DNA from 4 places in the Lactobacillus sp. B3795 genome. Region 4 is predicted to be linked to each of the others. Evidence: predicted binding sites of a transcription regulator. Region 4 holds the regulator's gene; each other region holds the start of a gene.
The links. Region 4 encodes NrdR, which represses ribonucleotide reductase genes. Its sites were predicted from a motif close to ACACNATATATNGTGT; they were not measured.
Positions count from the first base shown of each region.

Region 1: a site for NrdR is predicted at 1,276-1,291, ahead of nrdD (anaerobic ribonucleoside-triphosphate reductase). Genes of this name have one in related genera too.
Region 2: a site for NrdR is predicted at 1,252-1,267, ahead of pnuC (nicotinamide riboside transporter PnuC). Genes of this name have one in related genera too.
Region 3: a site for NrdR is predicted at 1,237-1,252, ahead of J3U50_RS04300 (redoxin NrdH). Genes of this name have one in related genera too.

Region 1 covers NZ_JAFNPE010000014.1:44,818-47,002, reverse strand. Annotated here, with positions in the region: gene nrdD (anaerobic ribonucleoside-triphosphate reductase) at 1-1,250, opposite strand, end outside; gene J3U50_RS05570 (ElyC/SanA/YdcF family protein) at 1,570-2,185, opposite strand, start outside.
Region 2 covers NZ_JAFNPE010000001.1:54,054-56,238, forward strand. Annotated here, with positions in the region: gene J3U50_RS00270 (class II fumarate hydratase) at 1-631, opposite strand, end outside; gene J3U50_RS00275 (hypothetical protein) at 752-1,105, shown strand; gene pnuC (nicotinamide riboside transporter PnuC) at 1,314-2,066, shown strand; gene J3U50_RS00285 (tetratricopeptide repeat protein) at 2,107-2,185, opposite strand, start outside.
Region 3 covers NZ_JAFNPE010000006.1:201,389-203,573, reverse strand. Annotated here, with positions in the region: gene nrdE (class 1b ribonucleoside-diphosphate reductase subunit alpha) at 1-774, opposite strand, end outside; gene J3U50_RS04300 (redoxin NrdH) at 890-1,117, opposite strand; gene J3U50_RS04295 (class I SAM-dependent methyltransferase) at 1,327-1,932, shown strand; gene tadA (tRNA adenosine(34) deaminase TadA) at 1,925-2,185, shown strand, end outside.
Region 4 covers NZ_JAFNPE010000013.1:46,648-48,832, reverse strand. Annotated here, with positions in the region: gene J3U50_RS05175 (replication initiation and membrane attachment family protein) at 1-567, opposite strand, end outside; gene nrdR (transcriptional regulator NrdR) at 580-1,050, opposite strand; gene coaE (dephospho-CoA kinase) at 1,065-1,649, opposite strand; gene mutM (bifunctional DNA-formamidopyrimidine glycosylase/DNA-(apurinic or apyrimidinic site) lyase) at 1,651-2,185, opposite strand, start outside.

The DNA of each region.
Region 1 (2,185 bases), on a different contig from region 4:
GCGATACGTGGAAGGTTAACGGTCACAACACCTAGGTTCATACGACCGGCGTTTACGGCTTTACCGTTTTCGTCAGTCCACTTAGGTAGAAATGATCGACAACCCATTGGGGCCTTGAAGTCACCGGTGATTTCACAAAGTTTGTCGTACATCAAAATATCAGGGTACATACGCTTTGTAGCACATTCGATAGCTAGTTCTTTCACGTCGTAATTTTCGTCGTTAGGGTTTAAATTTAAGCCTTTCTTCAATACATAGATAAGCTTAGGGAAGATGGCAGTACGACGTTCCTTACCAAGTCCTTTAATACGAATTCTTAGGATGTCTTTTTGGATTTCCTTTTCAATCCAGTTGGTACCTAGACCGAAACTAACAGTGGTAAAAGGTGTTTGACCTTGTGATGAGTATAGGGTGTTAATTTCGTATTCTAGTGATTGCATAGCGTCGAAGATATCCTTCTTAGTACGGTCTTTTGCGTATTCTTCGCGCTTGTCTTCTTCTACCCATTCTGAGGCAGTCTTTAAGTGCTTTTCATAGTTAATTTCGGCAAATGGTGCCAATACTTGATCGGCACGGTCGAATGATAGTCCACCGTATTGTAGGGATGCTACGTTGGCAATGATTTGAGAAACTTGAGCGGTCGCAGTTTGGATTGAGCGAGGTGATTTAACTTCGGCGTTACCAATCTTAAAACCGTTATTCAACATTTCTGCAAAATCAACTAAGCAACAGTTGGTTTCAGGAGTTGCTGGTGAGTAGTCTAAATCGTGCCAGTGAATATCACCTCTAAGGTGAGCTTTGGCTACTAGTGGAGGTAGCATTTGAAGACCGATGGCCTTGCTGGCAGCCCCTGCTTCTAGGTCTCTTTGGGTGTTAAAGACGTTACTATCTTTGTTGGCATTTTCGTGAACAACTCTGTCGTAACGGTTGAATAGTTGGTCGATTCGAGCCTTTACATCGGTTGCTTTCTTGAATTTTTCAATGTCTTTTTGTTCATATTTTAAGTATTGCTCTTTAGCATCTAAGAAATCATTTTCTTCTAGAAATTGAATGATGAAGTCATGAATATGACTTGAGGTAATTTCTTCTTGATCCTTAGTAAATAGGTTCAAACGTTCAAAGAAACGCTTGTTATCTTCCTTACTAATACCCAGTTGATTTAGCACAAAATCAATCTTGTATTTATAGAATTTGGTCTTGTCGCCAGAATTCTTTATAACGTTTAAATGGGCAAAAGTTTTATCAAACATTATATCAGTCCTATCCTTAAAATATACACTATAACTTGTGTCTGAAATAATGTTAACACGCATATATAGTGTAAAAACATTCTTGAATGTCAATTTGAATAGTGCGTACTGAATGATTATAATAATTTAATTTTCTCATAATACGTAGTGATGAGCGATTTCGCCTTTTTTCGTCGAACATTTTTGGAATTTTGTCTAAAAATGTTCAAATTGAATGCTTACGTATCGTGCCCAAAGTATTGATATACTAACGTTTAATAAGTGAAATCCGAATGAAAAACACAAAAAAAGAACTTTATTGAAAAAGTTCTTTTTGGGATTATCGTTGGATGTTTGGAATTAACCAATAGCCACTGGTTCTTAATGAATCTAAGAGGATTTTATTTACCGCTGGATCAGTTTGTTTTAATGCGTTTAGGGCGTTTGGATCATCGACAGATACTAGTTGAGAAAGACTGTATTTCCCGTTTGAAACCAGTTTGGCGGTCTCAAACAGTGTATATGCTCGACGCATATGAGATGCGCTGGAGACAATTGTTGCGTGTTTGGCGTGGTGATTGTTCAATATCTGAGTTACGTTTAAAGCGTTGCCGACGGTGTCGAGTGAACCTTGTTCGGTGATGATACGATCACTTTCCACGCCGTGCTGAATCAACCAGTTCTTCATAACCTTGGATTCAACCTTTGGTTCAGCTGGAAGTTCACCACCGGAGACGATTATTTTGGCCTTTGGTTGTTGTTTAGCTAGCGCCAATCCTTTCTCTAGTCGTTGAACCAGCGTCTTTTGTGGTTTTCCATTGCTATCTAGGACAAATCCTAAGATGACAATGTAGTCACTTTTACCATCTTTATTAGTGCTTTTAACGGTTTGGTTTAACTTCATATCCAATGATTTTGTGATTAATTGAGTGACCTTTTTGATTTGATCGGTTTTA
Region 2 (2,185 bases), on a different contig from region 4:
TGGCGTTTAAAGTGACAACGTCGTGTTCAAGTGTTGATTTCCAACCACTTATTTCTTGGCCGACTGTGATAGGAGTGGCATCTTGTAAGTGAGTACGACCAATCTTGATGATTGATGCGAACTCATTTTGTTTCTTATCAAACGATGCGATTAGGTTTTCAACGGTCTTAATGACACTGTTGGTGGCTTGATATGCTGCCATCATCATGGCGGTAGGGAAAGTGTCATTTGAGCTTTGTGATTGGTTGACGTGATCATTTGGATGAACGTGGGCGTCTGGGTGTAGTTTATTGGCAAGGTTTGCGACTACTTCGTTGACGTTCATGTTGGTTTGGGTTCCACTCCCGGTTTGATAAACGTGAAGTGGAAAGGCATCCTTATAGTCGCCATCGATTAGTTTGTCGATTGCTTCGTTGATGGCGAAATACTTTTTATCATCTAGTGTTTGATTATTGTGGTTAACAAAAGCGACGGCTTTTTTAATCTTCAACAGTGCATAGATGACTTCCATTGGCATGGTGCGACCAATGTTAAAATTATGTAGACTACGTTGCGTTTGGGGGCCAAATAAAGCGTCTTTAGGGACTTTGACCTCACCTAATGAATCGTGTTCAATGCGAAATTCCATCATATCAAGTCCTTTTATTAGAATATACGATAATTATAGCCATTTTCCTTAGCTCTTACTACCGAAAACATTATCCAAATGATACAATAGAATATACATATTATGTAGGAGTAGCAATATATCATGCATATAGACTTAAGATTTTTTATCGCTGAACTACTTGTCTTATGGATGCCGTTATCCATCGTAGTTTTGGTGTCAGAATTGCTTAAATTTAACTGGTTTCTGACTGGATTGTTATTACTATTGGTATACTTCTTGGTAGTCTTGTTTAACAGGGCTAACAGGGTGGTTTATTTTCTTTTCCACGTGCAAAAGCAATCAAGTAACCAATTGTTAGAATCAATCATCTTCTTTTTGGTGCTATTAATTTCAGTGATTCTGTCAGTAAAACTATTTGACGATTCCGCGGTCGGAATTATTGTGTTTATGTTGATCAGCACACTAGCTGGTTCTGTCGTAATTGACGCAAAATAACCACAGATAGTTTCAAAAATAAAAATAAAAAATTTAATATTTAATTATTACTGTAATTTCGGTAATTTGACCCCTATCTCGACTTTTGGGACCCTTGCAAAAAATATTGAGCATGGTAGTATATATAGTGTTGTTTTTAAGAAAGAACACTATATATTGTATGCATACATATTTTAGGTTCCAAATATAGAGATAGGGGTTTTTCATTGTGTCAGCTTATTTTAAATTTTTGGCCCACCAACTAAAGGGTTGGCCACAACAAAATTACTACTTATTCTTCTTTAGTTTAGGTGCTCAAGTTATGACATTGGTAAATGCACCAATTACATGGCTTTCAATTTTAACTTTCATCGGTACTACCTTAGGGGTACTATGTGTCCTTGCAATTAACGCTGCTAAGTCAGTTAACGGGGTGTTGGGAATTCTATCAGCAATCTGCTTCATCATTGTTGGTTTCTCAGCAAAGAACTACTTAAGTATCGGTGAACAATTAGCATACGTTATTACATTAGACATTCCAGTGCTATTAAGTACAGACTGGAACGTGAACATGGTTTCAAAGATTAGAAAGTTCACTGCTAAGAGTTGGGCAATTTCAATTATCTTCACTCTAGCCGTTTACCTAATTTCTGGTTTCGCAATCAAAGCACTTACTAACGAACCACGTCCATTCTACGATGCCTTTAGTTTTGCTGTTTGTTTAACTGCCGGAATCATCTGTTTCCTACGTTACAACAACCAATACTTCTGGTGGTTAGCTTCAGGTCTAGCCCAAGTCGTTCTATGGTTCATCACATTCAGAGAAGGATCAGCAACTCTTGCGATGTTTGTTAACTCAGCAATTTACGTTGCTAACGATATCCTAGCCTTCACTGTTTCTCCATGGTTCAACGAACGCGAAAAGAAACGTTTAATGAAGGAAGAACAAGCTTACGCTGAAAAAGTGGAAGCTGACGCTTAATAATCACAAAAAAAGCTACCAATTATTGGTAGCTTTTTTATTATGCTTTGATATCTGTATCGACGATGATTCGAACACGTGAATCGTTGATGTTGAAGTCATCATGAATTTCTAGTAAT
Region 3 (2,185 bases), on a different contig from region 4:
TGGATGGAATACGTTTAGGTAAACGGCCCCGGCACCTTGTCTTTGTCCTAGTTGGTTTGAGTATGAAAAACTGTCTTCTAGAAGTTTCATAACTGGAACAACACCAGAAGCAGCACCTTCGATATGCTTGATTGGATCACCTGCAGCACGTAGGTTAGAAAGGTTAATTCCAACACCACCACCAATACGTGATAGTTGTAAGGCAGAGTTGATAGTTCTACCAATAGTGTTCATATCGTCAGTAGGTTGAATTAAGAAACATGATACAAATTCACCACGACGTTTTCTTCCGGCATTTAGGAAAGAAGGGGTGGCTGGTTGGTATCTTTGGTGAACAATTTCATCTGCTAAGTTCATAGCAAGTTCTTCATCACCATCAGCGAAGTATAGTGCGTTGATAGCAACACGATCGATGAATTGTTCTAGGTAGTAGTTACCATCATCAGTCTTTAGGGCGTATTGAGCATAGAATTTGTATGCGGCCATAAAAGATTTGAACTTAAAGTTTTGACTTTCCAAGTAGTCGTAGATTTTTTCAATAAATGAAAAGTCATATTTGTTGATGAATTCTTCTTCAAGGTAATCGTTATCGATTAGAAAATCGAATTTTTCTTTTAGAGAACCAAACTTTTTAAGGTTAGGTTCAACATTTTCTTTGATGAAGGCTTCAAGCGCTTCTTTATCTTTATTTAATTGAATCTTATCATCCTTAGGGATGTTAATTTCATTATTTAGGTCGTAATAGGTTACGTCCTTCAAATCTTTCAACGACATGCTTAAACCACTCTTTCATTAGTAAAATTAAACTTGAGAAAAAACAAGGCGAGACCATTAGCGGTTTCGCCAAAAACAACATTTTATATTATAATGAATAATACGTAATTTGAAATTAAGCTAGTTGGCTTAATTGATCTGGTCTAAATCCGGAAATTGAGTCAATACCATCTGCTTCCACAACTGGTAGTGACATGAATCCTTTTGATTTTAAGTATGAAACATATTCGGGTTCTTCGTTAATGTTTCTTTCAATAAAATCAATATCGTGTTCGCTTAAAAAGCGCTTAGTCATTTTGCATTGCATGCAATTATTCTTTGAGTATACAGTTACTTGTGCCATGGTATTGCTCCCTTTCTTTTGACGAAATATGTATTACATTTCAATCGAAATATGTAAGATATTTCCCTTTAATTTATATATAAAAGTTTACACCAGAACAGAAAAAAATCAAATAAAAAACACCATATTTAGTGGTCGAAATGTTCCTAATCTACTAGATACAGTGTCTTAGCGAATTTAAAAAATTTTTTACGAGGATCTGATTTGAAATGAACGAATTTTATTATACACCTAATCCACATGTTGTACACGAACTTCATACATGGAATTTTGATTTATTAAACAACACATTGACCTTTACCACTGATAACGGGGTTTTCTCAAAAAGAACTGTTGATTTTGGTTCAAAAACTTTAGTTGAAAGTGTTAATTTTGATAAAATTCCAGACGGAAATGTCCTAGATTTAGGATGTGGATATGGCCCAATGGCAATTGCTTTAGCCAAGCATCATCCCGACAGAACGTTTGAAATGGTAGACGTTAATAACCTAGCATTAGAACTAGCCGTGAAGAATGCCGAACAAAATCACGTTTCAAATGTTAAAATTCATAATTCTGACGTTTATGAAAATGTTACCGATAAGTTTGCCGCAATTATTACCAACCCACCTGTAAGAGCAGGGAAGGATGTTGTTGATGGAATGATTTCTGGTGCAGTTGATCATTTATTATCAAAGGGAACACTAACTGTGGTATTACAAAAGAAACAAGGGGCACCATCTGCTAAGAAGTTAATGCAATCATTATTTGGTAATTGTGAAATTATCAAGAAGAACAAAGGTTACTATATATTGGAAAGTGTATTTAATGGATAAGACAAACGAATACTATATGAAAGAAGCTTTATTCGAAGCGAAAAAAGCATACATGATAAACGAGGTACCGATTGGGGCAATCGTTGTTAAAGATGGTGAGATTATCGGTAGGGGTCATAACCTCCGTGAGTTAAGCAACAATGCGTTAGATCATGCCGAAGTGGTCGCCATTGATGAAGCATGTCGTCGTTTGCATAGTTGGCGATTGGAAGATTGTGATTTATATGTAACGATTGAACCATGTTTAATGTGT
Region 4 (2,185 bases):
ATTATCATTAATACTATTTTTAACTTGTTGAACAGCCTTTGGTGTGTTGGTAACTTCGCTATCACGAATATTAAACACTTGAAGGAAGTTTCTTGAAACGTCTTTATATTCGGACAAATCAAATCCAGGTCGGATAAATTCATTGTATAAGTCAACGTATCTATCTTCACCAATTACTTGTAAAAGTGAAACGCTTAGTAAATCATCAATAAAGAAATCATTAACGGATAGTGGACTAACCAGACGATAGACGTATTGTTTTTCGCCCTTATCACTAGTCTTGATGTATGTCTTCATCAAACCAGCCGCTTCTAATCTTAAGCGGGCCTCGTAAAATGATTTCATGTCGACACTCAAATAAGACAAGGTTTCAAAATGACTATGTGCTTGATGTGTCTTTCTTTCATGACTCATACGCCAAAAATTGTTAATCAAAGCATATGGCAAGACACCAATGATTGGCTGATATAAAACATCCAAAGAAGTTCTTTGTAAGTCAGATAAATCATCATCTGCCAACAATATAAACTTGGATAGAGGATCTACCTCTCGCCATTGATCTGTCATATTAATTCCCCGCTATTTCTTATTTTTTTGGTCCTTATCTAATACCTCTTTTAATTCATTATAAAAGACCGTCATATCTTTAAATTGACGATAAACACTAGCAAATCTAATATAAGCAATTTCATCGACATTCACTAGTTCTTTCATCACATATTCACCAATTAGTTGGCTTGATACTTCGTTTTCACCTAAAGAACGGATACGGTTTTCAACCTTATCTGCGATAGATGTCATTGCGTCCATTGGCACTGGACGTTTTTCAGCAGAACGAATAATTCCGCGAAGAATCTTTTCGTGATCAAATTCTTCACGATTGCCGTTGTTCTTAATAACTAATAATGGTGTTTGTTCAATTCTTTCAAATGTTGTATATCTGTAATTACAATTTTCACATTCACGTCGACGTCTGATTACCTGGCCATTTTCGGCAGGACGACTGTCAACTACTCTCGAAGAGTTTTTATGGCAATGAGGACATTGCATATGTTTCACCTCAATTAATCTATGTTATTAAACAATTTTACCACTTGATTGCGTGTTTGCATAATGCTTCCATTACTATCAATCACATAAGTGGACAATTCAGCCTTAATTTTTAAAGGCCATTGACTCTTAATTCTTGCGTCTGCATCTTCCTTAGATAGAGAATCACGTTCCATCAAGCGCTTCTCCTGTTCAGCGAAATCACAAACAACGCTGATAACGTCGTCACACATAAAGTGATAACCATTTTCAAACAATGTCGGTGCATCTAGGATTACTACTTCATTTGTAGTTTCATTAATTCTTCTAATCACTTCGCTGCGAATGAATGGATCAATGATTCTGGTTAATTCAATTAGTTTAGATTTGTTATTAAACACGATTGAACCTAATTTTTGTCGATTTAACTCACCATCTTCTTTGATAATATCTTTACCAAAAAAGGCAGCAATAGCCTCTAGACCTTTGCTGCCTTTTGATTGAACCTGGTGAGTAATTTTATCAGCGTCGATGATTTCGTATCCAACACTTGCTAGATACTCAGCCACTGTTGATTTTCCAGTGGCAATTCCACCGGTCAAACCAATTACTCTTGTCATATTATTCAACCACTTTTCTTTGACAGTTAGGACAGAATGTTGTGCCTCGTTGAGCCACCTTAATCTTTTCTAATAAGGTATCGCAACGTTCGCAAGGTTCACCTTTTCTACCATACACATGTAGATGGTTTTGGAATGATCCAGCTTCTCCATATGCATTTGAATAAGAGTGAACAGTAGTTCCATGTCCCTTAATTGCCATTTTTATTTCTGCAATAATGTTCTTTCTTAATTCTTCAATTTCTTCATCAGTAATTAAGTTTGTTTGAGTTTCAGGATGAATCTTGGTCAACCATAAAACTTCGTCACAGTAAATATTACCTAATCCAGCAATATTACTTTGGTTTAGTAAAAATGGCTTAATCTTTCCTCTAGCCTTGTTCATGATTGATTTCATGTAATCAAATGTTAGAGTTTCATCTGTTGGTTCAGGACCAATTGTTCCTAAACCAGAAAGCGTCTTTTCGTCACCATTTTTAACTAAGTACATTCGACCAAACTTACGACTATCTTTGTATCTTAGTTCACGGTCGTCA